4 regions of the Brevibacillus nigriterrae genome follow, and region 1 is predicted to be linked to each of the others. Evidence: riboswitches for the same ligand, from Rfam matches in the RefSeq annotation. Region 1 holds a riboswitch; each other region holds the start of a gene.
The links. A riboswitch is a leader RNA that binds a small molecule or an ion and turns the genes downstream of it on or off. The one in region 1 is predicted to bind cyclic di-GMP.
Positions count from the first base shown of each region.

Region 2: it holds a riboswitch for cyclic di-GMP, as region 1 does, so the genes downstream of both, ACPW7N_RS15515 (protoglobin domain-containing protein) here and ACPW7N_RS02540 (GGDEF domain-containing protein) in region 1, are expected to answer to the same signal.
Region 3: it holds a riboswitch for cyclic di-GMP, as region 1 does, so the genes downstream of both, ACPW7N_RS04195 (fibronectin type III domain-containing protein) here and ACPW7N_RS02540 (GGDEF domain-containing protein) in region 1, are expected to answer to the same signal.
Region 4: it holds a riboswitch for cyclic di-GMP, as region 1 does, so the genes downstream of both, ACPW7N_RS13480 (ATP-grasp domain-containing protein) here and ACPW7N_RS02540 (GGDEF domain-containing protein) in region 1, are expected to answer to the same signal.

Region 1 covers NZ_JBNCMT010000002.1:162,799-170,901, forward strand. The annotation lists gene ACPW7N_RS02525 (DoxX family protein) at 1-114, opposite strand, end outside; gene ACPW7N_RS02530 (sensor domain-containing protein) at 290-2,335, opposite strand; gene ACPW7N_RS02535 (diguanylate cyclase) at 2,370-4,793, opposite strand; cyclic di-GMP riboswitch class I at 5,104-5,196, shown strand; gene ACPW7N_RS02540 (GGDEF domain-containing protein) at 5,284-5,931, shown strand; gene ACPW7N_RS02545 (hypothetical protein) at 6,302-6,847, shown strand; gene ACPW7N_RS02550 (MBL fold metallo-hydrolase) at 7,168-8,103, opposite strand, start outside.
Region 2 covers NZ_JBNCMT010000020.1:30,530-38,632, forward strand. The annotation lists gene ACPW7N_RS15500 (SpoIIE family protein phosphatase) at 1-1,297, shown strand, start outside; gene ACPW7N_RS15505 (ATP-binding protein) at 1,321-1,752, shown strand; gene ACPW7N_RS15510 (STAS domain-containing protein) at 1,749-2,141, shown strand; cyclic di-GMP riboswitch class II at 2,312-2,394, shown strand; gene ACPW7N_RS15515 (protoglobin domain-containing protein) at 2,405-3,718, shown strand; gene ACPW7N_RS15520 (PilZ domain-containing protein) at 3,761-4,132, shown strand; gene ACPW7N_RS15525 (class I SAM-dependent methyltransferase) at 4,352-4,918, shown strand; gene ACPW7N_RS15530 (DedA family protein) at 4,937-5,575, shown strand; gene ACPW7N_RS15535 (ABC transporter ATP-binding protein) at 5,735-6,436, shown strand; gene ACPW7N_RS15540 (ABC transporter permease) at 6,460-7,917, shown strand; gene ACPW7N_RS15545 (efflux RND transporter periplasmic adaptor subunit) at 7,977-8,103, shown strand, end outside.
Region 3 covers NZ_JBNCMT010000004.1:54,774-62,876, reverse strand. The annotation lists gene ACPW7N_RS04215 (DsrE/DsrF/DrsH-like family protein) at 1-25, shown strand, start outside; gene ACPW7N_RS04210 (efflux RND transporter periplasmic adaptor subunit) at 67-1,326, shown strand; gene ACPW7N_RS04205 (efflux RND transporter permease subunit) at 1,323-4,622, shown strand; gene ACPW7N_RS04200 (YgaP family membrane protein) at 4,613-4,837, shown strand; cyclic di-GMP riboswitch class I at 5,124-5,210, shown strand; gene ACPW7N_RS04195 (fibronectin type III domain-containing protein) at 5,380-6,510, shown strand; gene ACPW7N_RS04190 (Ig-like domain-containing domain) at 6,530-8,103, shown strand, end outside.
Region 4 covers NZ_JBNCMT010000016.1:72,950-81,052, reverse strand. The annotation lists gene ACPW7N_RS13500 (Ig-like domain-containing domain) at 1-317, shown strand, start outside; gene ACPW7N_RS13495 (YjcZ family sporulation protein) at 446-544, opposite strand; gene pepF (oligoendopeptidase F) at 923-2,836, shown strand; gene ACPW7N_RS13485 (methyl-accepting chemotaxis protein) at 2,885-4,567, opposite strand; gene ACPW7N_RS13480 (ATP-grasp domain-containing protein) at 4,604-5,776, opposite strand; cyclic di-GMP riboswitch class I at 5,893-5,979, opposite strand; gene ACPW7N_RS13475 (dicarboxylate/amino acid:cation symporter) at 6,132-7,415, opposite strand; gene ACPW7N_RS13470 (DctP family TRAP transporter solute-binding subunit) at 7,701-8,103, opposite strand, start outside.

The DNA.
Region 1 (8,103 bases):
ACCTGTTCCTTTGAGACCATACCCTCCGAACCATCCAAATAATTTCTGTGCTCCATGGCCTGCCATGATCAGACCTACGATCAAACGAATGACTAACAATCCAAGATTCATCATATTGCTCACGCTTCCTCTCCAAAAATTGTTTTTGATAAAGCTTAACTTACTTTATGTAAGTATAATACGGTACGTTACTTACATTTGTCAAGCCACTAATTTAAAATAACTAACTTGTCCTAAAAAACAAAGAAACCTCTTCGGAAAGCCCCGAAGAGGTCGGTATTGTTTCATTCTATTTTTTTAAGTATCTGGCAGCAAACTCGTTTGCCGGAATCGGTTTGCTGAAGAAATATCCCTGTGCTTCATCGCATCGATGCTGGATGAGGAATTTATACTGATTGCCCGTCTCCACGCCTTCTGCATTTACTTTTAAATTGAGGTTATGAGCCATAGATATGATGGTTGCTACAATGGCCGCATCGTTCTTATCAATCTCCAATTCTCGCAAAAACGACTGGTCTATCTTCAGCTTGTCGATGGGAAGTTTTTTGAGATAACTGAGAGAGCTATATCCTGTCCCAAAATCATCCATGCCGATTTTTACGCCCAGATCCTTCAGCTCTTTCAATGTCGTCATGGCATGTCCTACATCCATTGCCATGCTCTCTGTAATCTCCAGCTCCACCAGTTGTGGATCGCAGTTGGTTTCTTGCAGGACTCTTTTCACCGTGCTCACCAGATCGTGTTTGATGAACTGCCGCGAAGACAGGTTCACCGCGATCGTGAGGGGCTCGGAGATTCGCCCTGAATTCCACTCGACCATCTGTGTGCAAGCGGTTCGCATGACCCACTCGCCAATCGGGATGATTAAGCCTGTCTCCTCTGCAAGCGGTATAAACTGAGCCGGCGAAACAAGCCCCCACTTGGGATGATTCCAGCGAAGCAACGCTTCTGCCCCTACAACTTTTCCTGTTTTGACGTGGATTTGCGGTTGATAGTAAATCATAAATTCGTCGCGTTCCAACGCTCGATACAAATCATTTTCGAAGATGATTTTCTCATGCGCTTTTTCATTCATACTCTTCGTATAGAATTGAAAGCGGCTCCCCCTGTCCTTTACCCGATACATGGCCGTATCCGCATTTTTCAACAGCGTCTCTGTATCCTCTCCGTCGGTAGGATACATGGCAATTCCGATACTGCAGGAAATGTGGAACTCATATCCGTCGTAAATAACGGGGCTTTCCACACATTCAATGATTTGTTGGGCCAGATCACAAACTTCTTCCTCTGTTTTCACTCCGTACAGGAAAATAGCAAATTCATCTCCGCCAATACGAAACAGATCATCCATCGGTCGCAAGCAATTGGACATGCGCTTCGAAAGTGAAATCAGCAAATTATCTCCGTATTGATGCCCAAGCGAGTCATTCACTTTTTTGAATTGATCAAGGTCAATAAACATGATGGCAAAGGAAGAGTCTTTTTCACCGGAGGAAACAATGGCATCATCGATCGTATCTCGCAACGCTCTCCGGTTAGGCAATCGAGTCAACTCATCGTGATAGGCGAGGAAATTGATTCTTTCTTCAGCCAGTTTGTTCTCCGTTATATCCTTGAACATAGCGATGAATCCAACAATATTATTGCTTGCGTCCACCAGCTTTGAAGTAGACAGGCTTACCCATTTTTTGAAGCCATCTTTGGTAATCCGCTCGACTTCCAGACCAGTAAACTTTTTATTCTTGTTGATCACATCATCGAAAATCTTATCGAATTCCTCTGCTTGATCTTCTGGGATAATCGGGTACTGACGATTCATAATTTCGTGTTTTTTCCAACCAAAAATTTCTTCCGCTGCCGGATTCCACATGGTCACTTTCCGTGATTTGTCGAGTGTTACAATACCGATCGGCGACGCTTCGATTAATGACTTCAAGACATGGTTACTTTGCCAAAGCGAGTCCTCAATTCTCCTATGGATCGTAATATCAGAGAGAAGACCCACATAATTGGTGACTTTACCTTTTTCATTGTAATAAGCCCAGATGGTCAGGTACTCCAGATACAACTCTCCACTTTTCCGATTGTTCCAGATTTCACCTTCCCACCTGCCCGTGACTAACAGGCTGCTCCACATTTCTTCATAGAACTGCTTGTCATGTAAGCCAGACTTGAGCAACCGAGGATTCCGCCCGATCAGTTCTTCAAAGGAATAGCCAGTCACATATGTAAATGCATTGTTAACAAACTGGATTTCTCCCGTTTGATCTGTGATTATCAAACCCTCTGACAAATTCTCTACAATAAGACGATAAAAGTTTGCATCTCTTTCCATCTGCTGACATCCCCCGAGGTTGAAACGTTGAGTTCTACTGTTGCTCATAATACATGACTCTGTTGCAGCCTGCTTTTTTCGCTCGGTATAGAGCAAAGTCTGCCTGTTCAATGACAAGTTTGCTTTCTATACCAGGCTCAGGCTTGACCGTACTGATTCCCAAACTAATAGTAACGATATCACTAACTTTTGAACCTGCATGTGATATTTGTAATAATTCAATATTTGTTCTAATTTTTTCTGCGATCGAAAAAGCTGACCCCATATCGGTATCAGGAAGAATAACTGCGAACTCCTCGCCTCCGTATCTGGCAGCCAAATCATTCGGTCGATCCAGGGCTCCTTCGATTGATTGAGCGATTCGTTTCAGGCATTCATCTCCGCCCAAATGTCCATATTGATCGTTGAATAGCTTGAAATAATCAATATCCAGCATGATTAATGAAAGCTCTTTCGACTCTTTACGACACCGATTCCATTCTATATCCATTACTTCGTCAAAGTGCCTTCTGTTTGCAATCTCAGTCAAACCATCCAGCTTCGATAAACGTTGCAGCATCTGATTTGCTTCTTTCATCCTTGCATCTGCCATTTTCTTCTCCGTTATGTCTTCTGCCACACCAATGGCTCCAACAATCTGTTCTCTCACTTTTATTGGAACGGCGGTCACACCCAGTTCAACCACACGACCAGCCGCATGCATAATCCTAAGTTCAATATAGGTTGATGCTCCCTCAATTACTTCTGTAAAATTACATAACGCTTTTGCCTGATCATCAGGTACAATGATGTGTCTAGAAGAACGATAGAGCAGCTCTTCTTTCTGATAACCGGATATCTCTGATGCCATGTAATTTACATTAATGAAATTCCCTGTTTTGTCCAAAGCAAAACACACATTGGGATTATGATCAAACAATGATTTGTACCGTTGGTTGCTCTCTTCTAGTAATAGCTCCGTTTTTTTCCGTTCCGTAATATCACGGGCAACGCCAAGCAGAAAGGTAACTTCCCCTCGCTCATCCACAATGGGATGGATGGTATTTTCCACAAGGAGTTCGCCTCTGTGCAGAGTAACCACTTCTTCATACGTCACGATACTCCCGAACTCAACCGCCTGCTTGAATTTACTAAGGGTGAATGAAAGTTTTTCAGGTGTGAGCAACTCGCTCAGCTCTTTTCCTACCACCTGACTCTCTTCTTGTCTTGTAACTGTAAGGTAGGTTTGATTGACTGATCGACAAAAAAATTCAGATTGATTTTTGATTTCATAAAGTGAGATCAGATCGGATACCGAATGATAAATAAGGGCAAGCTGGTTCTTGATTTTTTGTGTCGTTTGAATTTTTTCGTCAATAGTCGTTGCCATCTGATTGAACGTCTGACAAAGTTCCTGCAATTCAATGACATCCCCAAACTTATGATGTTCTTCGATTATGTTCTGATAATTGCCCTTGCGCAGGTTTCTAACTCCATCAAGCAAAGACTGAATCGGCTCCGTGAGTTTGGATGATAATCGGATCATGAGAAAATGACCAACCAGCATCGTGAATAGCAGGATAAAAATCATCATTAGCGAAAAGGAACGAAACGGCGCCTCTACTTCTTCCTGATCAATTTCTGCTAAAATGATCCACTTTCCGTTATTCGTCCATTGATACGTTCCAATAACCTGATTACCACGATAATCCACATAGCCATCCAACTTGTGTTTTCCTGCAAGCGCGTTTTGAATGATCTCTGTATCTATTTGATAATTCAACTTTGCCGTATCGGGTATTTGTCCTTTTGAAATCAATTCTTGTGTAAACCTTGATTCCGTTAACATGATTCCTTCCCGATTCACAATGTAGGTTTCTCCCGAATTGCCAATCGTGAAGTTCTTCATTAATCGGTTGATCGTGGTTAGATCGACTGCACCAAAAACCACTCCATTGAATTGTTTGTCAGGGGTAAAAACGGGGGATGAGAAAATAATGCGAGGTTTCCCCGATGCTCTTCCTATCAGTACATCCGTGATAAAGCTGTTGCCTTTTTTGGCTTCTAGAAAATAGTCCCGATCCGATAGACTGATTCCCGGGGGAGAATTGGTGTCAACTTCGGTGAACCCGTCCTTGTTAATATAGACAAGTGAATCAAACTCACTCTGTTTTTTTACAAAGGAATCGAAATTCGCAAGCATCCTCTCCTTTTCCAATAAAACCGTTGCTGGCATGCTTGCAATGATGGCAACTTCTGCGGATCGTTGTTGAATCCACTTTTCTACGTACATCTTCTGATATTTTGTCGCTTCCTCCAGCCTTTTCATTGACTCTTCTTGGTGGTGATTACGTTCGATCAGAATGATAGGGATAAAAATTAATAGTCCAATGAGAATGATGAGAAAACTTACCCGAAACCGCAATTGCTGTTTAATTGATCGAATTTTGAACGCACTCATGATGTCTCTTTGAACCATTGTCAATAACCACCTTTATGTGCCTTAAAACAAGGAAGACCAGCATAAATACTGGTCGTAACCTACCATTCATACCATAAGATATTTATAACAATTCTAATAGGTAAAAAGAAGTGGTTCTTGATATCTATTTATAACATTTCGTTCACGATTGAAAAAATTTGGAATAGCTTGCCTGTCAGGTGCATATCGTAATAATAAAAAACGAATCAGAATTTTTTTTACAAAAAAAAGCAATTTTCCGATTTAGTTCTTTTATACCATATTAACATAGTGTATAATTGGTAACAAAGTCTTTACAATATCAATTCTTCGATAATGGCAAACCTCTTGAAAAAGAGGGACGCAAAGCTACGGGTCTAAGGGTGTATGATTTAATACCTATGATCGCCGGGTTTCCGAAAAGAATGGACCCATACCATGAGATGGCTATTCTTTCGACTGAATAGTCATTTTTCTATTTACCTGACTATATGGGGTGATGTAAAGAATGAAATACAGTGGAAGAATCACAATAACGGCATTGCTGTTCAGTTTTATCTGTATGAATGTACCCTTCTACTATCCCGATTTCAATGTGACCATTCTTTTAATCCATCTATTCTATCTAGCCATTTTCTGGGCTTTGGGCTGGAAATTTGATAAGACCATTTACATAGCTGAAAATGATGAATTGACCAGTGTCTATAATCGTCGGTATATCTCATCTACGATCGACAAACTGCTAAAGAAAATGATCCGCCATAATGAAAAGGTATGCGTGATTGTCGTGGATTTGAATAATTTCAAACTTTTGAACGATGAATTCGGGCATGTTTTTGGAGACTATGTATTGAAAAACGTGGCAACGATCCTGAAGCAAAGCGTGAAGAAGGGTGGATTGGTAGCACGCTGGGGCGGTGACGAATTTATCCTCATCTTGCCAAGAACCGAACTGGAAGAAGCGTTGGAGCTCAAATCAGTGATCCAGCTTCAGCTCCAGCAATTATCCAAATCGTATCGGGCAACTGTTTCTGCCTCCATCGGGATTTCTGTCTTCCCAAGCGACGCAACAACATTGGAAGATCTCATCCATGTTGCTGACTCTCATATGTACTCAGCAAAAAGAGAAAAAAAAGACCAGCCTGTATTTTCTTAATTAGACTACAATAAATAGTGGATAATTTGTTCAATTTATGAGCATATATCCACTATTTTTTATATGATAGATTCGATATTTAGACATTGAGAATATTGTTCAAAATGTATAAAATGTAAACATTAAGAGAACATATGTTTTTATTTGTGGAGGACGTAGCCCATAGCCAATAGCGTCTGTTCGACTGGTTGAATATCTTATTGAAGCTGCAAGCCGCCTAAGAATACAAACTATTTTTACGACCCACTCTGACTATGCCTTACTGCCTTTACCAGGAGAAGCTATATGGGCTTCATTAAACGGTAGGCTGACTCAAGGCAGGTTGAAAATTTCTTCGCTGAGAGAATTACGTCACACTCAGGAAACTCGATTGATTATTTATACTGAGGACGAATTTACCAAACTGTGGGTTGAATCTATGCTGAGATATTATGGTGCGGACCTGCAATCAATTGAAGTCCATTATATTGGTGGAGACGGAAACGCTGTCCAAATTAATAAATTTAACAATCAAAATCCGGGACGAAAGGCTCCTTCTATATGCTTGATTGACGGTGATTCCTCACAGTCTGAATCAGAAATAGAGAAGGTCTTCAGATTACCTGGCTACTTTCCAGAAGAGCATGTGTATGATTCAATTTATGATGCATTTTCAGAGGTTAGCGCTATGTTATGTATTGCATTGGGCTGGGACACAAGTAAACAGACCGAATTAAAAAGACAAATGGAGAGCGTAAAGACAACAAATAGGGGTTATCATTTATTGTTCAACCAGCTTGGCATGAAGCTAAGCCTAATCTGGGAAGAAACGGTGAGAACAGCATTTTTAAATGTATGGTGCCATCACTTTAGAGAAGAATTACATAAAACGCTTTATCCGGTAAATGATCTTCTGCCCATTACCGAAACAGTCTGAAACGTTAAAATAAGGACGGGATGCTGATAATCAATATCCCGTCCCTAAATAACAAATGGTGAATGACTGGCTTCTGATAGGGTATCTACCTTTTGATCAAAGAGTGGAAAATACGTTCATATCTGATCGACAACGTCATTTCATATTGGAATCCACAAACAAATCCGTATTTTGAGTGACATCGAAATTCCATACTATAGAACCGCACCACATATTCCGTGTGGTTTGTTTTTCACCCGTTGCCAGAAGATAATTCTAAAGAGCCGTTCAACTAGGGGTAGTACCAGCGAAGCTGACACCACCCGCAAAGTAGATGGTAATTAAATAGGAAATTCTCTTCTCCCCAGATCCTGCCACCAAAAATCTCGCTGTGGAGATAGCGGAATCTGATCCAGATAGATCGCTTCGCCGATTCTAGGAATATGGTATGGGATGCTTTGCTCTTCGGCTGCGGCCGATAACCTTCTTGGAGGTTCGTTCCAATCATGCAGCGCCAAAGTGAACCCCCCCCAGTGTACGGGCAGCAGAACTCCTCCCTGGACGTCACGATGCGCTTGTACCGTCTCCTCCGGAAGCATATGCACGCCGCTCCACCGCTTGTAATATTGCCCGCATTCTATATATTGCCCGCATTCCATAAAGGCCAGTTCGAACGGTCCGTGCTGACGACCTATTCGCTTAAAGTGAGGACCGTAACCTCCGTCCCCGCTGTAGAAGAGACTTCTCTTCTCTGTCTTGATTACCCACGAGCACCATAGGGTGGAATCCTGATCGAACAGCCCTCTTCCCGAGAAATGTCTCGCGGGCGTGCAAGTGAAGCGAATGCCCTGAACGATCCGTTCTTCTCCCCAGTCCAGCTCGATGACGGTATCGGGCGACGCTCCTCTTTTCCGGATTCGCTTGCCGACTCCGAGCGGAACGAGGAAAGTGCCAGTTTTCGGAATAAGCTTACGGATAGAGGAAGAATCCAGATGATCGTGGTGATCGTGAGACAGAACAACGAAATCGATCGGAGGAAGTTCCTCAATAGTAATTGGCAGCTTGACGCTGAATCTGCGATTGCGGGAGAAAGGAAGCGGCGACGGGTTCTTGCCAAGCATCGGATCAAGCAGGATCGTTTTGCCTCCAATCTGCAGCAAGGACGCCGAATGTCCGAACCAAAAGATCTTGTCTTTTCCGTCGCTTAGCGTGCCACGCTGAAGGGGGACGATAGGAAGCGGCTGCTTCGGCCTTCTCTGAGTCTTAGCGGATAGGAA
Region 2 (8,103 bases), on a different contig from region 1:
GGAATATTTTGCGAATACGATGAACGGAGAGACGCAAGAATTCCACACGAAAATCACACATAAAGCGGGCTATAAAGTTGATCTACTCGTGAAAACGTCACCGATATTTGTAGACGATCAAATCACGGGTGCATTCGTGGTGGCCAAGGATATAACGGAACATATTCGCCAGGAAATGATCTTAAAGCAAACGTTGATGGAGCTTGCTGATCTGAAACTGGCTTTGGACGAATCTGCGTTGGTCTCTATTACAAATGAAAACGCCATAATTACGTACGTTAACGATAATTTTTGCAGGTTGTCCAAATATACGAGAGATGAGCTGATTGGACAACATTACTCGATTATCGATACGGAAGAGAATGCGCCTGATTTTTTTGGGCAAGTAAGTAAAGTAATTACGCAAGGGATCGTGTGGAAAGGTGAGATCCAGAACAGAGCCAAAGATGGTTCGATTTTCTGGGTGGAAACAACGATTGTTCCTTTTTTAAATGAAGAAAAACGCCCTTATCAATATGTAACCATCAAACAGGACATCACTGCTCGCAAACTGGCGGAGGAAAAGATTTTGCATGAACTGGAATTAGCCAAGAAAGTCCAGCGAAGTGTGTTGACCCCGCCCCTGCAAAATGCAGATATCTCAATTGAAGCCAGGTATCAGCCTTCTGAACAGTTGTCTGGTGATATGTATAGCTGGTATCCAATCGATGAGCATCGGTATGGAATCATCATACTTGATGTGATGGGGCATGGTGTGTCAGCATCACTTGTGATTATGTCCATCCGTGCCTTGCTTCGGGGCTTGATCACCCGTGTGACTGATCCTGGAAAGGTAATGGAAGAATTGAATTCACATATGCTTACCCTTTTCGCAGACGAAGAACAACCGATGGTCACTTTTGTCACTGGTTTGTATGTAGTGATCGATACAAAGCAAAAAACAATTGAATATGTGAATGCAGGGCATCCAACAGGCTATCTTCACCAGAAGGGAGAGCTGAAACTTTTAGATGTAGGGAACATTCCGTTAGGGGTTCTCGACTCCTTCCCGTTTCAAAAAGGCAAGCTGACCTACCAAGAAACATGTAATCTATTATTGTATACAGACGGATTATTGGCAGCTTACGGACCATCACCTGCGAATAGTAGAGAAAAGCTTGAGCGCATGATTATTGCTTATAGCCTTGAAGGCCACCAATCGTTATTCGACCGACTGCTTGATGCGAAAACAACTGACTTGACGACTAAAGACGATATTTGTGTGGTATCGGTGTGTATGCCAGGTGAGACACACTAACAATTTTTTGGGGGAGGTAGCTCGTGATACATGTTCAAATAGAGTGTCCTGCGACAGTAGAGATGGTAGAGTTTCTTGATCAAATTTGTGAATGGACAGTCATGAGGGTAAATCAAGTAGAGACCAAAAGGCTCGTTCTTGCTGCTCATGAGGCAATCATTAATTCAGTGGAAGCAATGAAACGTTGTCACGGCGAGGCGTATAGAGAGCAAAATATATCATTGAAAATAGATGTGAAACAAGAAGAGATAGAAATCAAAATCATCGATTCTGCAGGCGGATTGCCGCTTGAAGTACAAAAAAAACTGGAAGAGCGATGTATGGAGGACCTGATTTGGGAAGAGGACGGTAGAGGAATTTTGTTCATGCGTCATTTAGTTGATGATGTCTGGCATGACCATGCGGAAGATGGTCGGTTTATTATGGGTTTGAGAAAGCGGGTGACGCAAAAATGAATAACTTGTCCAACAATTCCACTCCTGTGGAGATACAGGTTCAAAATGGTAACGGTTATCAAAAAATCAGTATAAAAGGAAAACTGTTATTCGGAAGTACCAACTCGGTCAAAAACAAGCTGAAAGAATTTATTGGTCAAGCAGATGGATTCATAATTGATTTGACAGAGTTGCAATTTATTGACAGCACCGGTTTCGGGGTATTAATTAACTTCGCCAAGTTAGTTGGAATCCAAAAGATTGCCATCGTTATCCAGGACGAAATCATCCGTGAGCTGTTCATGATCTCCAAGCTGAACCTGCTCTTCCCACTAACAGCTTCGGTTGATGAAGCCATCGCAGCCTTGCGAAATGGGTACAATGCTACGATTCGAATTGATGAGTATTAAGGTATTGACCAAGCCGGCCATTGAGTCGGCATTTTTAATGGAAATATATACAAAAAATGCATAAAAAAGAGTCGAAATTTGTAGAAATTACTTGTAAATTGCTAAGAATGTATATATATTAAATATTACCAATATAACAATGTTGAAAAATGCCATTCTTACAAATATTTTTATCAAATGGGAGCTTTGAAGAATCATCTCTATATGGGCACTTGGATGATTTGGAGCTAGTAGTGCAACCGACCAAAGAGAGGGACGCGACTATGAATTTTTTCTCCAGAGCATTCGGTTCGAAACAAGAGTCGCAAAAGAGATGGATTGATAAGGCGAAAAGCGAAAAAGTAACCGTAAACATAGCCCCAGGAAGCGAAACACATTTGCAAATGAAAATGATCCAGCTTACTGAAGAGGAAATTCAAATTGCTAAATCCATTCAATCGTTGATTCGTACAAATGTGGACGCAATCGTATCAAGCTTTTACCAATCGGTATTGGAAGTAGAACTCTTGAAGCAAATTATTCAGCGACACAGTACCATTGATAAACTGAAAGTTACTCTGCAAAATCATGTCATTGAGATGTTTAACGGGCGTATCGACAAGGAGTTCCTCCAACGCCGTATTCGTGTAGCCGAACGACATGTACACATCGGGCTTGCTCCCAAGTGGTATATGGGTGCATTTCAGAATTTGCAGAATACATTAGTAGATATTGTTCATCAGAATATTACAGATAGCGAAGAAATGATCCGGATTACCAAGGTTGTTACCAAAATCCTCAATTTCGAGCAACAGCTTGTGTTGGAAGCGTACGAAAAGGAAAATATGCGCCAACAAGAAATGCAATATGAAAAGGTAAAAGAAGAATTAAAGAGCAAGGTTCTTTCCTTAAGCGAAGAATTGGCAGCGCTAACAGAACAGACAAGTGCTTCGGTTGAACAGCTTGTGGCGAATAGCAACGAGGTAAATCATCAATTTCGCCAAAGTGCATTAAAATCAAAAGATAGTCAGGAACTCGCCTACAAAGGACAAGATCGCCTGAATTATTTGGAGAAGCGGATCGAAGAGATTTTCACAAGCACCCAGCAGATGGAAGAGACTGTCATCAAGCTAAATGAATCCTCCAATCAAATTCGCCATGTCATCGGATTAGTTCAGGATATTGCCGAGCAAACAAACCTCCTTGCTTTGAACTCAGCAATCGAGGCGGCCCGTGCAGGTGAACATGGCCGTGGCTTCTCGGTTGTTGCCGGTGAAGTTCGCAAGCTTTCGGAGCAAACCAAACATTCCATCAAACAGATTACTGAGCTTATCGCTCAATCTAGCAAATTCTCAGAAGAAGTAGTAGAATCGATTAAAGAGGTTCAGACTTTGGTTGAGACAGGGCAGGTTGAATCGAAAGCAACGAAGGAAGCTTTTGATCAGATTGTAAAGTCTATGGGAAGCAGTATTGCAGATATTCAGAATGTCGAAGAACAGATCGGACAATTAGTCTTTGTCATCGAAGAAATTGGTTCAGCGACGATCAAGGTTTCTTCATCTGCAGAAGCATTAAATCATGCTGCCAGACACGTTTAGTTCGATCAGAGGTGGACCGTTACATGGATGGAGGGAGTATTTGTGGAATATAAACGCAAAGAGATGTTCCGCATGGTGTTCAATAATCCATTAGATGCGAAGTCCACAATTGTTGAAATAAACGGCGTGAATGATATTCAAATGGAAGAGCACGTCTTCCTTCACGATATAAGCCTTCATGGTGCCAAGTTTGAATGCAAACAAGACCTTCCAAGTGATAAAGCAAAAATTCGCATTTTGCTTTCATTTGTACTAATTGACAAGCAGTTAAACCTGATTGGTGACATTGTGTGGAAGAAACCAAGTGGCAAGGACTTTGCTTACGGAGTTCAATTTGATGTAGATAAATCGATCGAATCAGAATTGTTGTGGGAATTAAAGCAGTTTGCCAAACGCAATATACAACGGAAATAAATAGAGTCTACTCAAAAGAGTCTACCTTATTGGTAGGCTCTTTTTCATTTACTGCCGGAAGGAACTAGCGGCAATATATCCGTCTTGGGTCTGATGGATCCTCCGCCAACAGTCAAGTGCATAATCCGGCGCACGCTCGTTTTTGGATCGCCATTATTCCACGATAATGAAGGCAATGAATTTATCTTTTTCTTATCCAGCTTTTGGGGGTGCAGTAACTTGTTAAGTGCAGCAAATAGCCGTTATACCTTTTTGACCAAGTTTCTTCAATCACCAGGTCAAATTGGCAGTGTGACACCCAGTTCAACCTTTTTGACCAAAAAAATGTTTGAAAACGTTGACTGGAATGAAATTGATCTCATTGTTGAATTAGGTGCTGGCACAGGAGTGTTTACAGAATATATCAGTCTTCATAAAAAAACAGCAACAACAGCAGTAATCATTGAGAAAGACGATGAAATGCGCAGTGCTTTGAAACGGCAATATCCTTCGTTTCATTTCGGTACGGAGGCCGAAGATTTGGCAGAGTTTACCCAAGAACGAAATTGCAAACAAGTCGATTGCATTATATCAGGCTTGCCGTTTGCGAATTTCTCACCAGCGGAGGGAGAGAGGATCTTGCAAGCTAGCCTTCGTACGTTAAAACCTGGCGGGCTTTTTATTGCTTTTCAATATTCGCTTCAGATGAAGAAGATGCTGGAGAAACATTTTCAAGAAGTGACCATCGAGTTTGTCCCATTCAATCTTCCACCAGCCTTTATCTATACATGCAAGAAAATAAGCTAGTGGGGGGATGAAGTATTCATGGATATGGCATTTGTACTTTCGGGCATTGAGCAATACGGATATGCGGCCCTATTCTTCTTACTTTGGCTTGGAATTGTGGGAATGCCCATTCCAGATGAAGTCGTAGTGATGAGTGGAGGGTTTGTCACTACGTTAGGAATATTGGAACCACTCCCCTCTTTTTTGTTGTGTTATGCGGGAGTAGTAACCGGGCTTTCGATCGGATATGTGATCGGGAGAACCATTGGAGCGCCAGCCTTGCAAACGATCATGCGGAAAAAGAAAATGAGTAACTATGTGGAGAAAGGGAATGCGTTAATACAGCGATATGGAAGCCGATCGTTGATCATTAGCTACTTCTTTCCGGTGGTACGTCATGTTGTCCCTTACCTGGTCGGCATTAATAAAATGTCATTCGCCCGCTATGCCCTCTATTCCTATACAACCGGGTTTGTTTGGACACTAATATTGTTTTTGATTGGGAGAACGTTTGGTCAATATATTGAGCAAATTGGTGCAATTGTGGCACAGTATGGCTGGCTATCCGTTCTTCTCTTCGTCGGAATAACCGGGATAATCATCATGGTTGGGAAAACAAGGAAGCCAAGTAATCAAAGCAATCAAAGCAAATATACACAGGAAGCAAATCGAAATTAGTATCTAAGACCTCAGGTGCGCCAACACTTGGGGTCTTTTCAATCTATTAAGGATTAGTTAAAAAAGATAATTTATTCCAAAAAGATGTAACGGTATTACTAGTTAATCGTCATATATAAGTGGAAAAAAATGAGAAGAGAGTAATGAGGTGTCGTGGGGATGAGTAATCAACCGGGAGAACTCACGGTAGAGAGAGTAAATCACAGCTATGGAGCGGGAAAAATGAGAGTTCCAGTGCTATACGATATTGGTTTGCACATCAACAATGGAGAATTTGTCGCACTTTGCGGTACTTCAGGTTCAGGCAAATCAACCTTGTTGAGCCTGATGGCAGGTTTGACCAGACCTGAGGAAGGGCGAATTTTTATTAATGGAGAAGAAATCTCCAAATACAATGAAAACCAGCTATGCCTGTTTCGCAGGCGTTGCATGGGCTTCGTGTTTCAGTCATTTAATCTCCTGCCCAACCTGACTGCGTTGGAAAATGTGGAGCTGCCGCTGACTTTTCTCGGAGTTGGTAGACGTGAGCGAATCAAACGGGCGACGGAGATGTTAGCAATGGTTGGTTTGGATGAGCGGGTCAAGCACCGTCCAAATGAGCTCTCTGGGGGCCAGCAGCAGCGGGTGAGTATTGCTCGGGCCTTGGTAGCCAAGCCGAGTATTGTCCTTGCCGATGAACCGACTGGAAATCTGGACAGTGCAACAGAAGAAGAAATTCTTATCCTGTTGCGGCAGATGAACCGTGAACATAAAACGACGTTCGTTATCGTTACACACGATCAGGGAGTGGCACAAAATTCAGATCGTGTGATTTTTTTGAAGGACGGACGAGTGATGCAGGGAGAAAGCATGCTTGCTTAATCGCATGAGAAGGTGTGGAAAACATGAAAATAATTGATTCTTTTCGAATTGTCTGGCGGAACCTGTGGCGGATGAAGCTTCGCACGGTTCTCACCTCGATTGGTGTCATGATCGGGACTGCAGCAATCGTTGCCATGATTTCGCTTAGTTTGGGATTGAAAGAGAATGCCGTCAAGGGTCTGGAAAGCTGGGGCAGTTTGACGGAAATGGAAGTTGCTCCTATGTTTTGGAATGAGAAAGAAGACAAAGAGATTCCACCAGATGAAATAAAAGTCATGAACTGGGATGCGGTCCATGAATTAAAGAAGATCGACGGGGTCAAGGCAGTGATGCCGATCCGTTCGTTGCACGAGTCAACCAAACTGAAAATTGGCAGACGAGAAGGCCATGTTCAATTGATCGGCGTGGATGTCAAGGAATCATCTTTCATGAAAAGTGACGATGTTGAAAAAGGGGAGTACCTCAAAGGCGCGGCAAACGAGATCGTCGTTTCTTATGAAGTTACCCGTGAAATGCGAGATATTGAGAAAGAAAAACGGGAAGAACGAAAGCGTCGGGCAAGCGAGCGTGCTGGACGTACGGGTGGAGGTGTTCCATTCGGCGGCGAAAATGAAGGGGTTTCTGCACCGTTTGACGCTGTGGGAAAAACCGGGACAATCACTTTGACCCGCGATTTTGAAGACGAGGACGGGAATCGTAAATTTGAGAAAAAAGAGATCCGTGTCCGCGTTGTCGGTCAACTGAAAAAAGAAGAGAACAACGGAATAGGAAGAGGGGCAGCTGCCTATGTTCCACTTGCCATGGTAGATGAATTGCAAAAGTGGATGGAGACTCAGGATAAGCGAAACAGTGATTTTTCTGGTGAACCACAACGCAAAAAAAAGGGGCGTAATGCGGACGACAAAGAGTTTGAAAGTATCTTCATCAAGGTAGATAAGCGAGAGAATGTGGAAGCGGTTGTGGAGCAAGCCCAACGGAAGGGCTATGAAATCTACTCGCCAGCAAGCGCACTGAAGGAAATCAACAAAATGTTCTTCGTCATCCAGATGATTCTGGGTGGAATCGCTGCTATTTCATTGCTGGTTGCGACCATCGGTATCGTAAACACGATGATCATGTCCATTCTCGAGCGAACCAAAGAGATCGGTATTATGAAGGTAATTGGAGCTACTGTTTACAACATTCGCTGGCTCTTTCTGATCGAGTCTGGCTTTATCGGTCTGATCGGAGGAATTACTGGATTAGGGTTGGCTTATGGAGCCGTTTATGGACTCAATTATCTTGCCAAACAAAATCCAGATTTCAATTTGTTCGGTGCCAGTATGGGAGGCGAAGAGGCTGCCGCTCAATTGGCGACCATTCCATTATGGCTCGCACTGTTTGCGATTGGTTTTTCGTTTGTCATTGGCATTCTTGCCGGAATTTTCCCCGCATACCGGGCATCCCGCTTGAGTCCAATGCAAGCCATCCGTTCGGAATAAAGAAGAGACGAAGAGATGTAATCAAATAAAAATATCGTGAGAAGAATGAGAGGGTTCACATGAGCAAGAAAAAGTGGATCATTATGGGGAGTATTGTACTTGTTTTGGTTGGGGGATTTTTTGGATGGAAATATTGGGAATCAAAGTCTGTTGCAGAAGAGCAAGTACCAGAGCAAAAAGTAGAGA
Region 3 (8,103 bases), on a different contig from region 1:
GGCAAGAATCAATCTCGTCATGTAAATGGCAACAAACCATTGTGATGACAGATCAGGGGGAGAAACATGAAAAATTACATGAAGATATTGCTGTATTTTGTACTCCCGGTATCCGTTGGACTGTTTTTGTTGGAAGGCGGATTCGGGGCGAAAATCGAGCCGGGAACAACACAGGAGGAACAACAGGAGGTACAAGGGGTGGCTATCAAGGAAGTTAGACAAACGAATTCGGGAGAAGGGCTGCAGGTCCCCGGAACAATTGTGTCAGAGGAAACGGCTGCTGTTTCTGCAAAAATCATGGCGGCTGTAACCACAGTCCATGTGAAAAAAGGCAGTCTCGTCAAAAAGGGCGATCCGCTGGTCTCGCTTGACCCAAGGCAGGTACGCACCTATCAGGACCAGGCAGTAGCACAAGTGGCGGGTGCAAGTGCTGCCTTGCAAACACTGGATGGGTCCATCCGTGTGGCCCAAACGGAGGTCGAAAAGGCAGCGGTCATGGAGCAGCAGATGAAAATCAAGATGAACCATGCGGAACAGACATTTTTGCGGATGAAGAAGCTGTATGAAGCGGGAGCAGCCAGCAAACAGGACTATGAAAATGCCCAGACTGAATTTTTGGCACATGAGCGTTCCTGGATGGATGCAGGCAAAGGCCACGAACAGGCAAAAGCGAATCTCGCTGTTACCCAAGCCAAAAAGGGAGAAGCAAGCGCTCAGTATCAGCAGGCACAAGCAGGATATAACACTGCCAATGTAAACCTGCAAGAAGCGGTGCTTTACTCGCCTTTTGACGGAATCGTGACTGAAAAGATGATTGACATTGGCGATATGGCGACCCCCGGCGTACCATTGGTTACGATTGAAAGGGCTCCCTATTCGCTTGAAATAGACGTAGATGAACGAAAGATCGGCACGGTAAAAGTGGGAGAGCAATTGCCAGTAACCATAGATGCTGTTCAATATAAAGGGAAAGGGAACGTACTGGAAATTACTCCGAGAATTGACCCTGCCAGTCGTAAATTTCGGATGAAAGTATCGTTGCCGACTGACTTGCAGGTAACGAGCGGGATGTACGGTCAGGCTACAATCCCGGGAAAAGCGGAGGACAGAATCATCCTGCCGCAAACGGCCATTCTTTATTGGTCTCAATTCACGGGTGTGTACGTTGTAGATGACAAGAACGTTGTACACCTAACCTTTGTCAATATTGCTCCGGTCGACGACAAACACGTGGAGGTACTAAGCGGTTTGCAAATCGGGGATCGAATTGTGGTCCATTCCCTTGAAAAGGTCCGGGATAAAGTGAAGGTGGTGGCACAAAAGTGACGGGGGAAAAACTAGGCATTGCCGGAAGAATTGCAAAGGCATTTATTAATTCAAAATTAACTCCGCTTCTGGTGGCTGCTATCCTTTTAATGGGGATCTTTGCTGTCCTCAATACACCTCGTGAGGAAGAACCGCAAATCTCTGTGCCGATGATGGATATTTACATACCATTTCCAGGTGCAACCGCAGAAGATGTAGAAAACCGGGTAACAAAGGTCATCGAAAAGAAACTGTGGGAAATAGACGGAATTGAATACATTTACTCATCTTCAAAACCAGGTATGTCCATGTTTATTGCAAGGTTCAAAGTCGGGAATGATCTGGATCAAAGTCTGGTACGTCTTTATAATATCCTGATGTCAAATGTTGATGAGCTTCCGCCAGGTGCATCCCAGCCACTCGTCAAGCCGGTAACAATCGATGATGTGCCGATTGTGTCATTGACTTTGTGGAGCGAGGAACTGGATGATTATTCTTTGAAACGCATTGCCACAGTGGTAGACGATGAGATAAACAAGATCGAAAATATCTCCAAAACCAATGTAATTGGCGGACGGGATCGGGAATTGCGGATACAGATCGATCCGAAGAGACTCTCAGCCAACCATCTGTCGCCACTAGCCATTGAAGAGACGGTGCAACAGGTAAATGCCTCGTTAGTATCGGGCACGTTTAGTCAAAACAACACGACCAGCCAGGTTAAAACCGGCATGTACCTGACAACAAAAGATCAGGTCGAAAATCTGATAGTCGGGATGTATCAAAACCGCCCTGTTTATATAAAAGACATCGCTCAGGTAATTGACGGGCCTACCGAAGTGAGTAATTATGTACTGTTTGGAACGGGCCCCCAAGCAAAGGAAAAGGGAATCGCACCACAATACCAATCGATCTATCCGGCGATTACCATTGCTGTCGCCAAAAAGCCGGGAACAAATGCAGTCGATCTCGCAGATCAAGTGATCAAGAAGGTAGAGGATTTAAAAGGGAAGCTCATCCCGGATCAAGTCCAGGTAACGGTAACTCGCAATTATGGGGAAACCGCAAAAGAGAAATCGGATGAGTTGATCAAACACCTGGCAATCGCTACCGTATCGGTCATATTACTGATCGGTGTATCTTTGGGACTGCGGGAGGCACTCGTTGTAGGTGTTGCCGTACCTGTGACACTGGCACTGGCGCTGTTTTTAAGCGAGATGTATGGATACACACTAAACCGGGTTACATTGTTCGCTCTCATTTTTGCTATTGGGATTCTCGTAGACGATGCGATCGTCGTCGTGGAAAACATTCATCGCTGGTTACAAAAGGGAACGCACAGCCCCATGCAGGCAGCGATTTTAGCGGTGGATGAGGTAGGGAACCCAACGATTCTTGCTACCTTTACAGTCATTGCTACGCTGATGCCGATGGCTTTTGTCGGTGGATTGATGGGGCCATATATGGCGCCGATTCCGATTAATGCTTCTGTTGCGATGTTCTTCTCGCTGCTGGTAGCCTTTGTGGTCACCCCCTGGTTTGCCTATCGATACTTGCCTAAATCTAAGCATAAAAATACCCCGGCGGGTAATGGCGAGGAGATCCATTACGAAAAGCTGAAAGGCATTTCCAGATGGTATGCCATTACGATCCAGCACATGCTCAGAGATGCCAAGAAACGCTATCTTTTCCTGGCAGGAGTTGTGGTCGTCCTTCTTGGGTCATTTTCGTTCTTCTATACCAAGGCCGTCCCGATGAAAATGATGCCGTTTGACAATAAGAGCGAAATTCAGGTTGTCATTGATATGCCGGAGGGATCAACACTTGAGGAAACAGCAAAGGCGACGAAGGCCGTTGGCGATTATGTGTCCTCTGTCAATGAGGTGACCGACTATGAAATGTATATCGGTACTGCCTCTCCGTTCAATTTCAACGGATTGGTCCGGCATTATTATCAGCGCAAAGGTGACAATGTTGCAGACATTCAGATTAACCTGGTGAATAAGCATTTGCGTGAAGATCAAAGCCACGACATCGCCAAGCGCATTCGCCCGGAGATACAAAAAATCGCAAGTGCTTATCAGGCAAATGTAAAAGTCGTAGAGGTTCCTCCAGGGCCGCCAGTTTTGTCTACCATTGTCCTGGAAATCTACGGAAATGACAAACAAGAACAGCAAATGGTAGCCAAGCAGGCAGAACAGATTTTCCGTGAGACAGAAGGGGTAGTCGATGTTGACACCTACCAGGAAGCGGAACAAACCGAGTATCGCTTTACCATTAATGACAAGGCGAGACTGAACGGAATCAATGAGCAATCCATTGTAAAAACATTACAAACCATGCTGGATGGCGCCCAAATTGGACTTCTGCATCCGGCACATGAGCTGAATCCTGTCGTTATTAACGTGCAACCGTCTAAAGGTGATCGTTCTGGAATTGACAAGCTGACCAGCATACAGATTCCTACACAAGCGGGAACACAAATTTCTCTCGGAGAGATTGTTCATGTGGAAAAAGGCAGTGTGGAGCCTACTCTTTACCGCAAAAATTTGCAGAGCGTCACGTATGTTGTAGCCGATGTGGCGGGATTTGAGGAAAGTCCTGCTTATGCAATGGCGAAAATGTGGGATCGCATTGGGGAGATCAAGCCCCCTTCAGGTGTAACCATTGAGCAAAATCTGATCAATCAGCCATGGCTGGAAGATGGCGTCAGTGTGAAATGGGATGGAGAATGGCAGATTACGTATGAAGTATTCCGTGATTTGGGGATTGCTTTTGCGATTGCCATGGTCGTCATGTATCTCTTGATTGTAGGATGGTTCCAATCCTTCATTACACCGCTCATCATTATGTCACCAATCCCGCTTACCTTGATCGGCGTGATCCCGGGCCACTGGATGTTTGGCGCCTTTTTCACAGCCACATCCATGATTGGAGTGATCGCACTCGCCGGGATTATTGTCCGCAACTCGATTCTCCTGGTGGAATTCACCATCCAGAGACGGGAAGAAGGTGCTTCGCTCACGTGGGCAGTCATTGAAGCCGGAATCGTTCGTGCAAAGCCGATCATTCTTACCGCCGCCGCTGTTGTCGTAGGCGCTGTGGTCATCCTGTTCGACCCGATTTTCCAAGGCTTAGCCATCGCTTTGATGTTTGGCACAATCGCATCTACATTATTAACCCTGTTCATCATACCGATCATCTATGCGATGGTCGAAACCAAGAGAGCAAAGCTGAAAAACAAGCATGTCAATATCCAATGTGCTGACGATGTGATCGGCATGGGAAGAGGAAAGGATGAGGTGGAATGTTTGTAACAAACGGGAAAGGAAATATCATTCGTCTATTGGCAGGAATCTTTATTTTGCTCAGTCTGGCTCTAGCACAATGGGTGAGTCCGTACTGGCTGCTCTTTACTGCCTTTGTAGGGGTAAATCTGATTATTTCTTCGCTTACCGGGTTTTGTTTGCTGGAGAAGATATTGGTGAAGCTGGGGGTGAAGGAACAAGGTAGTAGTTCTTGTGGATTATAGAGGATACTTGCTTGTATTGACGTGAATTTTATATAGGAAAAGGGAATTACTTATTCTTGCAGGGGATTGCTGTTACTGGGCGATCCTTTTTGTTTTACTGTGTGAATTGTGCCAAAAGAAGTAAGGAGGTGTTAACATAGTCACATCCTTATTGATAAAAAAGTATTAAAATGAAAATCGACAAAATAATGAATTTATCCTAAAAGTATGTCGAAATATATCTTTTCTGCTACTATAGTATTAATGCATTTCTACATAATTCCTTATTTTACTTTATTATCCGCAGCTTCGATAAAGGCAAACCCATTGAAAGGTGGGGACGCAAAGCCACGGGTCTAATGCTCTACTGAGCAATGACAGCCGGGTTACCAAGCATCCAGAATCAACGTAAATTCATTTGGTAACGAAGGCTATTTCTTTTTGAGGTAGCCTTTTTTTATTTGTCATTTAAAGGGGGATTACATGAAAGTTACGGTTTCATTTAGTAGAAAAAGCACCAAAAGACTAGCAGTTCATTTTATGAAAGGGGAATGTATCCATAAATGATAAAACTAGTTATTCACATTCTATCTGCGTTGGCCCTTACTTTTGCAACACTGTTTATTCCTGCTTCCGGGGTCTATGCAGAGGAAAATCAGACTGAGGAAGTTGTACCGAGTCTGCCTCCCGAATCGGAGCTGCCTGATCTTTCTCCTGCCCCTCCGACCTGGAAGCCATCCCAAAAAAGTAGTGATTCTACCACATCACAACCTAGCTTTCATCTAAAAGCGCCTAGCATCTGGGTGAGCAGGATGGATGAAACAAGCGTTACGTTGAATTGGACTCGTGGAGCATATTTCTATGAACTGCAAAAGTGGGATGAATCAAGTGAGACATGGGAAACCATTTATCGTGGAGAAGTGGCAAATTTTACACTTTTCGATGTACCAAGAGATTCCTTTACTTTTTTCAGAGTTGCTGGTTGGGATGGCACTTGGTCACCATGGAGTTTCCAGTCGGGTTATCTAGCAACCTATAATTATGCCCGCTACAGTGGAACACAGAATACGGTAGAGCTGAATGCAATGAGTGATAATAATGTGTTGACCACGTCGAGTGGAAGTAATTTTGCTTATGTAAAATGGATAAACGAGAATTGGGTATCCGTATATGCCAGTGACGAACCTGTTTTTACAGATTCCGATACCCAATCAAATGAGGAAAGTTACTATGCGATGTTTGCGAGAAACAGTGGGGAATGGCGAGCATTGAACGGGTATGGATTTATTCGAGCGAATACCCCGCCTGCTAAGCCGGAAAATCTGAAGGTTAACTTGACATCCTCTTCGATTGAGCTGACTTGGAGCCCAGTAAGTGGAGAACCTTTGGATGATCCTTCCATCACCTATCATGTTTATCTCAATGAAAAGCCAGTTGGAAAGACAAAAGAAACCTCCTATACCTTTTCTGACCTTAATCTGGACGATGAAAATATCGTTGGTGTTTTGGCAGAGAACAGTTTGTACGCCAAAAGCGATTTAAGTACGGTAACTGGCACCACTTCCAATCTGAAAAAATATGAATACATCTATGAAGGAAACCGTCTGAAAAGAATTGTGGAGGATGGGGTCGACATTGTTGTGTTTGAGTATGACGAAAACGGAAATCTGACTGTGAAAAAAATCTTAAAGTAGCTTTTATTGAGGTGATGAAATGAAGTTTGCCAAAATAGCAAAAATTCTATTGAGTGTGTCGTTGCTATCTGCAATCTGTATTCCCAATCAAATATTTGCAGATACCACAAAAATTCAAGTGAAACCCGCTGCGGAATCGACCTCGTTTGATGTGCAGATCAGCGGCGAAGAAGGAAAAAAGCTTTGGAAAATATCAGATATTACGATCACTGCTGATGCCCCGGAAAAAACAGAAACAAGTATTCAAATAGACGATGGAGCAATCACTCCTTTTTCAAACAGTTATTCATACTCAGATGAAGGAAAACATACAGCAACCGTCTATTTAAAAGATGAAGAGGGAAAAGAACTCGGACAAGTCTCCAAAAAAATTAAAATTGATAAGACCAAGCCTGAATTAAAGGTACAAACGACTGGATTGGAAGGAGAAAATGGATGGCTTCGGTCAGATGTTGAGGTCTCTGTTGGAGCAGAAGATTTGATTTCGAAATTGGCCCGAGTAGATTTCGGATTCGATACACGAGAGCTGGAAACGTATATCGAGCCATTTTGGGTAAGAGAAGAAGGGACTCACTATATTGCGGCTGAAGCCGAAGATAACGCAGGAAATGTTGAAAAATTAGAACATCCCTTTTACATAGATAAGACCAAACCGGTCATATCGAATGTGTACCTGCAAAGAGAGTATTTCTGGGGGCAAGAATTTCCGATACGCTTTCAGACCTTTGATGCCATCTCTGGAGTCAGTTCTATTACTGCTACTATCAACGGCAAGAATGTAACAAATGGAAGCAATTATTTATTTACTGAGCCAGGATGGCATACATACCGAATTGAGGTAAAGGATACAGCAGGCTGGGCAGCTGTCTATGAAACCAGGTTCGAGGTATATATTCCTGCAAGAATCACCTTTCATCCAGACAGTTTACAGCTAGATCATGGATCGGGAATGGCAACCAATTTCATCGAGCTGCCTGCACCGTTTGAACCAGAGAGGATCAACTTTTCTACCGTACAGACAAACTCACAGATCGTGCATGTTCAGGATCCTCAATATGGATATGTGAAGAATCCGATCGGTGATGAAGACGAAAACGGAATTCGAGATATGATGCTCAAGTACGAAAGAGAAACACTGGTACCTGTCATTGTTCCGTATGGAAATGGGGATGACAAGTGGAGTCCAACCGTGATCACGATGTATGGCGAGTGGGGCGATTACCACTTTAAGGGTTACGATGATTTCCGTGTTTTGAATTCGGGTTATGTTCCACCACCACCGGATGTCACTCCGCCAGGTATTTCAATGGAACCACCAGATAACTCGACCAATGTATCGGTTAATGTTACACCTATCCTGACCTTTACTGAACCTGTTTTATCCAGTGGTGGGACGGAATTAAGCGATGAAGCAGTGGAGGAGATCATTCGTTTTACCAATCAACAAGGTGAGGAAATCCCATTCACGGCGAATTGGATGAAAAACACACCTTCTATCCAGGTAAATCCCAATGTACAGCTAGTAGGGGACACCACTTATACAATTGAATTTGCAGGACAATCCGTAATGGATGCAGCGTACAATCCTTATCT
Region 4 (8,103 bases), on a different contig from region 1:
CTGCACATGGTGCCAAGGATGTATCGTTAACAGATTCGGTTGTCCTCCAATTTGCAGAGGATGTCGTATTAGCGAATGGAGATTCTCTGTCGAATAAAACAGTGGCTGATCTGGTTACATTTGAGGATTGGCAAGGGAAAGAAGTAAGTCATTATGCAACGTGGAACAAAAGCAAACGGACCATAACGCTTCGAATAAAAGGAAAACTAAGCAGCTATACAGCTTATGTAGTAAAGCTATCTGCAGGCTCTGTAAAAGATATAGCAGGCAATAAGAACAAAGGCTTTTCAGTAAGCTTTACAACTGCAGGAAAATAAGAATCAGGGAAAAAAGGATGCACCTGTGTAATCAGGGCATCCTTTTTTACTTGTTGTTACATGAATTCTCCCGGTGGATAAAAACTTATAGGGGACTAAGAGTGGTGTCCAATTATCGTGGTGATTGATTAATTTTCAGAAGCACCAACGATTACGAGAAGGATAAATAGTACAAGTATCAACGCAAAGTCATCGAAATCTCCGTTGAAAAGACCCAAAGTGAACACCTCCAATCCTAGATTCAATAACTATGCTATGATCATTACGCTGGAGGAGACTGGGCGTTTGTCTAGTGACAAAAGAAAAAAATTTGGGGCAAAAAATAAGGAAGAATAGTGGAGGATGTGGATAAAGTAAAAACCGTTAAAACCTTAGTAACGATAGGCTTGATAAGAATTTTTGCAAAGGGAAACCAAAAAATTTTCCACAGGGTTATCCACAGAAATCGCAAGAAAAAATTGAAATAAAAACGGAATTTTCAAAATAATTTTTATAATAAAGAGGATTTTACAGATTTATGGATAATTGATGTACGATATGCAAAGTTTAACAAAACAGACATAACTGTTTTGAAGCATGAAACATGGAGACAAGGGGGACATTCATTGAAAAAGAAACTATTTCTCTCACTAACTGCAATTGCTGTTTCACTTTCTACGGTATCAGTTCCATTTATTCCATATCAGACGAAAGTGTTGGCGGCTGTGATGGTCGACCAAGCCCCAACCTATAAAACACGTACGGAAATCCCTAACACGTATAAATGGAAACTGGATCATATCTACTCTTCACAATCTGCCTGGCAAACGGATGTGAAAAAAGTAGAAGAGTTGGCTAACCAGTTTGCAAAGTTTCAAGGGAAAGTGGCTACATCAGATACCATGCTGGCGCAAGCGTTGGATAAGTACACAGAATTGATGAGGCTGCATGATAAGGCCTACGTGTATGCTAAAATGTCCATGGATGTAAATACTTCGAATGCTGAGTTGCAAGCATTATCTGATCGTGCTGACAAAATGAGTTTGGTAGTCCGAGAAAAAACAGCATGGCTGGTTCCTGAATTAACAGCGATTCCTGATGATAAATGGAAACGTTTACTAAGCGCTCCGTCCATTGCTCCTTACAAAATGTTTATTGAGGATATCCTTCGTTCCAAGGCGCACACCTTATCCAAAGAGATGGAGGAATTGTTGGCGCAGTCAAGCCCATTGGCAGGAACACCGGAAGATATCTTTAAAATGGTGTCAAAAGACGTCAAACTCCCAAAAATCAAGAATGAAAAAGGGGAAGAGGTGCAACTGACCCGTTCCAACTTTATTTCTTACATGGATAGTAAGGATCAAAATGTACGAAGGGCTGCGTTCCAGGCATATTACAAAACACTTGGCGATTTCCAGGATTCCTTTGCTTCCACACTGGCTGGAAAAGTGAAGTCAGATAATTTTTATGCCAAGGCGCGCAAGTACGACAGTGCTTTGGAAGCCAGCTTGCATCCGAACAATGTACCTGTACAGGTGTACGATGAGCTGATCCAGACGGTAAACGATAACCTGCCACTGTTGCATCGCTACATGGAACTGAAGAAGAAAATGCTGGGTGTAAAAGAATTGCATATGTACGATATTTACACATCGATTGTTCCGGTAAACGACCGCTATATTCCGTATGAAGAAGCGCAAAAAATGGTTCTCGACGGATTGAAACCGTTAGGCGATGAGTATACGAGTGTATTAAAAGAGGCATTTGACAAAGGGTGGGTCGATGTCTATTCTACCGACGATAAGCGGACAGGTGCTTATCAATGGGGGGCGTATGATTCACATCCGTATGTACTCTTGAATTATCAAGGTACGCAAGACGATGTCTCAACGATTGCCCATGAGCTGGGGCATGCGATGCAGTCTTACTATACCAATAAAAAACAACCGTACATTTCTTCCAACTATCCGATCTTTACGGCAGAAGTAGCATCCACCATGAATGAGACACTTCTCTTCAAGAGCATGTATGCCCAAGCCAAAAGCAAAGAAGAAAAAATGTACCTGCTCAATCAGTACCTGGAGAATTTCCGTACAACCTTGTTCCGTCAAACACAGTTCGCTGAGTTCGAAAAGGTGATTCATGAAAAAGAGCAGGCGGGAGAATCGCTGAACGCAGAAGCATTGAAAAAAATCTACCTGGATATCAACAAGAAATATTACGGCAAAACGATGATCTCGGACGAAGAGATTGCCATGGAGTGGGCTCGTATTCCCCATTTCTACTACAACTTCTATGTCTACCAGTATGCGACCAGCTTTGCCGCTTCGGTTGCCCTGGCAAAACAGGTTTTGGATGAAGGCAAGCCGGCTGTTGATCGTATCCGTGATAAATTTTTGGCAGCAGGTAACTCTGCGCCTCCGATTGAAGTACTAAAAGCTGCTGGTGTCGATATGTCTACGGCACAGCCGATTGAGCAAGCGATGAAAGTGTTTGAAGAAACGTTAAATGAACTGGAGAAGCTGATCAACGAGAAGTAAAAGAAAAACGCCTTCCGACAATTCGGAGGGCGTTTTTCATGGAGATCGCTATACTTTGAATGAATGTACCAGCTCATATAAATCTTTGGACATTTGTTTCAAGTCCTGGCTCATTTTTTGCAATTCAACAACGGATTGTGTCTGTTCTTCTGTAGAAGCGGCAATCTCTTGTGTTGTCGCAACACTCTCTTCAGAAATAGCCGATATTTGTTCAACGGCTGACAAAGTATCGGTTGAGAGGGAAGCGATTTTATAGGTACTGTCAGCAATGCAATTGACACCTTTGGTAAGTTCATCAACAGACTGATAGATTTGTTCAAACAGAAGCCCGTTTTCAATAATCAGGGCAACACCTTTGTTGATTTCTTGGAAGCTTTGTTCTGTAGTTTCGGATGCTTTTTCTGTCTCAACAAGGATTTCTTTAATGTTGTCAACGATATGTCCAACGGAGTCATTCGTTTGTTTTGCCAGCTTCTGCACTTCCTGAGCTACTACGGCAAACCCTTTGCCATGTTCGCCAGCGCGTGCTGCTTCAATCGAAGCATTGAGGGCAAGCAAGTTTATATGGGATGCGATGTTACTGATGATATTAATAATATCTGAGATCTCTTTTGTCCGTTGTCCGAGGTTGCGTAGTTGGTGGGAATTGATCTCACCGTATTTTTGAATCTCGGTAATCTGGGACGAGATCACCTGAACTTGCTGATTACCTTTCTTTGCTAGGTTCTGTGCAGATTCAGATACTTCATTCATATTGGTCACTTTATCGTCTACAAACGACACAGAATCAGAGACCTGTTGCACCATATTGAATACTTCCTGGATGTGATTGGAGCGTTCTTCTGCTGCTTTGGCCTCTTCAGAAATAGACATGGTCGTAATTTTAGAGCTATCTGTTAATTTGACCGAGGCGAGTAAGAGATGATCACTAACCGTATCAATGGTTTCGGAATTATCACGGATCAGCGAAATCAACTGTAGCAATTTCTTTCTCATCTCTTCGAAGCCATTACTCAACGTACCTAATTCATCGATCCGGTCGGTAGTAATCGGGGTAGTTAAATCTCCCTGAGCTAGCATTTTGGTTCGTTCTGCAAGAGAAATAACAGGGATGATGATCATTTTTTTCGAAAGGATCGATAAGAATGCACCGATAATGACAGCCGCTACGACAAAGCCAACACTCAACCACAAGATATAATTTTCCAGGTTTTCAATAAAGGAGGCATCCATATCAATACCAATAACAGTATTTGAAGAGACAGGGAGGAAGAGTGATTTATGAACTCCCCAATCATCTTTATAGATGCTGCTCATCACACTCTGCTTTGTTTCCAAAGCCTGATTTTGCTCCGGAGTGAAGGGGAGTTCACTCATATACATATCGTCATTGCTTAATGCGAGGATAACGTCTTTTCCATCCACCTTTGCGATAACATACGCATTCTGCATACCCTCATATTTTTTGGTGAAATTAGTGAGAATGGTAAAAAGCTGTTCATACTTCGAACGGCTTTGTAAAGCCTCTTCAATCAGTTGTGGCGTGGCTTCAATGGTCAGTTTTTCCATATTGGATTCCAAACGGTTTTCAAACTGTACGATGACATGATTGTTGACCAAATTCATAGAGGTTTCATAGAGAACAGTGATGAAGACAAACGTAAACAAAAGCAAAGGCAATAAGACTATTGCTGTCAATTGACGCCGAATCGATTTTCTTAAGAAATTCATCTCTTTTTCTCCTCTTTATCTTAAATCTTTTTACTTTTATATATTTGAAACAATTGATTCGGAATGCTTTATGTATTGGGAGAGATCTAGTTCGAGATATTTTTGATTATCCTCCAGACGATCGGTTCGATAGAAAAGCACAGCCAATGTCCGGGGATCGTTTGGCATGTATGAATGCAGCAAATGAGAGAACTGCTTCTTCAAGGCTTCTACATTGAATTCAGTGATGGAATCAGGATGTATAGTGGTTGGGATGTCGGCACAGAAAAAAGAATAAACTGAGTCGTCCATCGTCGACTGGATGTTATCCCAATCAGGTACATCTTGTTGAATAAATGCTTCATATGGATTAACCCCATAAGCAAAATAGCCCAATTCAGTCGTACCAATTCCTGCGAACCGAAGCGGGTTCACTTCAATAGGGGCGATCTGGCCGTTCCGTTTGATCCGTACCTCGAGGTGGAGAGGGAAGTTGACTAAATTTGCTTTTGATCCCATTGTCTCAAGAAATGCTTTGATGGAATCAATTGATTCTTGCAGAACTGCTTTGCTCGTGAAGTAAATCCGATCAGATGTATCATTTTCATGCAAGAACATGCGCTTGAATACATTGACAATTACAGGAGCCCCTGAATAGTCGAAATAGGCGTCAATCGCATATTCGTCTCCCTGAATCCACTCTTCTACAATGAAAGTAGTAGAGTCAAAGACGGCACCGGAGTACAGAGAGTCGGATAGTAGTAGTTCGTTATGTAGCTGTTCGCAAATTGTAAACCATTCCTGTTCGTTTGTAATTCGATACACGCCCCAACTGGCGTACCCAACTGCTGGTTTTAAAATCACGGGGAAAGGTAAAGCTTTTGGGTCTAGTTGAGATAATTCGTGGAGTGGAAGCTCTAGGAAGAAAAACGAAGGGTCAATCTGTTTCATCCATTTGCGAAAGTTTATTTTGTTCTTGAAAAGAGAAATATTTCGTACCAGTTGAGAATCAGGGAGATGTTTCTCTAATAACTCGAAGGCATTCTCAGAAGTGGTAAGCAAAGGATAATGCTTCTGCTCTCTTATCTGTCCTAGTAGGCCCGGAAGAGAAGTAACATTTAATCGGGACTGTGATGGAACAGAAACATTTTGAATGAACACAGGTGCTTGAGTCTTAGCTAAGGTGTCAGCTAAAAAGGGGGATGCGTATGGTTTGTCTAAAAAGATCAAGCAAATTTACACTCCTTTCATAATTACCTGAAGTATGAAAAAATAAAAAGAGCTATCCACGAATGAGAATAGCCCAATACTCGAAGTATAGGAAGTAAGTAATACTTCTTCAGCCATTCGGTAACCCGGCTATCATAGTCATCTAGACCTTAGACCCGTTGGCTTTGCGTCCTCATTTTTCAATGAGTTTGCCTTTATCGTGGTTATATAAGGTATGAATATACACGATACCGAGTATATAATAGGAAGGAAGTAATTTCAAGAACAAGTAAAATAGTCCTAATATTTGTAACAAATTGGAGCCCTACCAATTAGTAGGGCTCGTTGTTGGTTTTTCTATATTTGCTTCATGATTCTAAGCAGTTGCCGGACGAGCTTCAACTGTTTCTTCGATATGAACCGTATCTTCTTCTACGATGCGATTTGGATCAAATTCATTTTCCATTTTTGCGACGACAACAGTTGCGACACCATTTCCAATAATATTGGTAATCGCACGAGCTTCTGACATGAAACGGTCAACACCGAGAAGCAATGCCATACCTTCTACAGGAATCATTGGGAAAGCGGCCAACGTTGCAGCAAGTGTGATAAATCCAGAACCGGTTACACCAGCAGCGCCTTTGGAAGTTAACATGAGAATTCCAAGGAGAGTAATTTCTTGCCAGATTGTTAAATCAATCCCGTAAGCTTGGGCGATGAAGATTGCTGCCATCGACAAGTAGATCGAGGTTCCATCCAGGTTGAAGGAGTACCCCGTAGGAATAACCAGACCAACAACAGATTTGGAACAGCCGTAGCGCTCCAGTTTTTTCATGATGGGAGGCAAGGCTGATTCGGAAGAGGACGTACCGAGCACTAAAAGAATTTCCTCTTTAATGTAGCGCAGGAAACTAAAGATACTGAAACCATAGTATTTTGCAATACCGCCAAGTACAAGTACGATAAACAGGAACATCGTAATGTAAACTGAAGCCATCAATTTACCAAGGGAGAAGAGAGAAACTAACCCGAATTTACCGATTGTATAAGACATGGCACCGAAAGCTGCAATCGGAGAAAGCTTCATGATCATGTTTACGATTCCAAAGAATACATTCGTGAACTTTTCAAACAAATGAATGACTGGCTTGCCGTGAGATCCCATAGTAGCCAAAGCAAAACCGAACAAGATCGCAAAGAAGAGAATCGGGAGCAGTTCACCTTTGGCAAAGGCAGCCATTACGTTGTCAGGTACGATGTTTACAATAAAATCAATTGCCCCGTGACTGGTTTCTTCCGCTGCTTTGGTGTATTTGGAGACGTCTCCTTTTACATTGCTGGTATCAAGCCCCACTCCAGGTTTAATGAAGTTTACGACTACGATCCCGATCGCCAAAGCGACTGTCGTAACGATCTCAAAGTAGAGAAGTGCTTTTCCGCCGATTTTCCCTACCTTTTTCACGTCACCCATACTGGCGATTCCGTTAACAATCGTAAAGAAAATGATTGGGCCAATTACCATTTTAATCAGTTTAATAAAGACATCCGCCAGTACTTTCAATTCCGCCCCGAATTTAGGAAAGAAATGACCGACTAAAATACCAACAATGATACCGAAGATTACCTGGACGGTGAGATTACGAAAGTTGAGCTTCATCTTTTCACATCCTTCTCACGATATTTTATTTGCATAATGTAAGCGCTTCACGTTTGTATTGTAAGAGTTGTTTGAATAATTTGAAATAATATGGTCATATTGGTCTTTTTGGTCTTTTTGTTCACGTAAAAAAACCACCCGACACAAGAAGATAGCTGGCGGTCGACTAAACGCAACATCCGTGTTGCATCGTCGACACTCGCACGTCCTGAGCATCGTCGTGTAGGGCCCAAAACTAAAGCCCGGGGTGTGATACCCCCGAGCCTGTCAGATCAACTGGATAGATCAATATTTAGGAAAAGTATACTTCATGCGGATCTCTTTGATTTTCGCTACCAGCTCGGGCCCGATCTTGTTGGCATACTTATCGTACAAGGAATCAGTGGCCACAATCCATTGATAGCGTTGCTCATCCGTTAGCTCATCAATTTTCATCACAGCCATATTGCGAAGCTGGTTCAATTGGATATCGTTCATTTTAATAGCCAGATTATTGTTCCATTCGGTAGTTTCCTGAATGGCTTCCAGTAAGACCGACTGAATGTCAGGAGAGAGCTGGTTCCAGAAGTCTTTATTCATAATTACGGCATAACCAAGATAACCGTGGTTGCTGATTGTCATGTACTTTTGTACACGGTAGAGTCGTTTGGAAAAAATGTTGGAAATGGTGTTTTCCTGTCCGTCTACA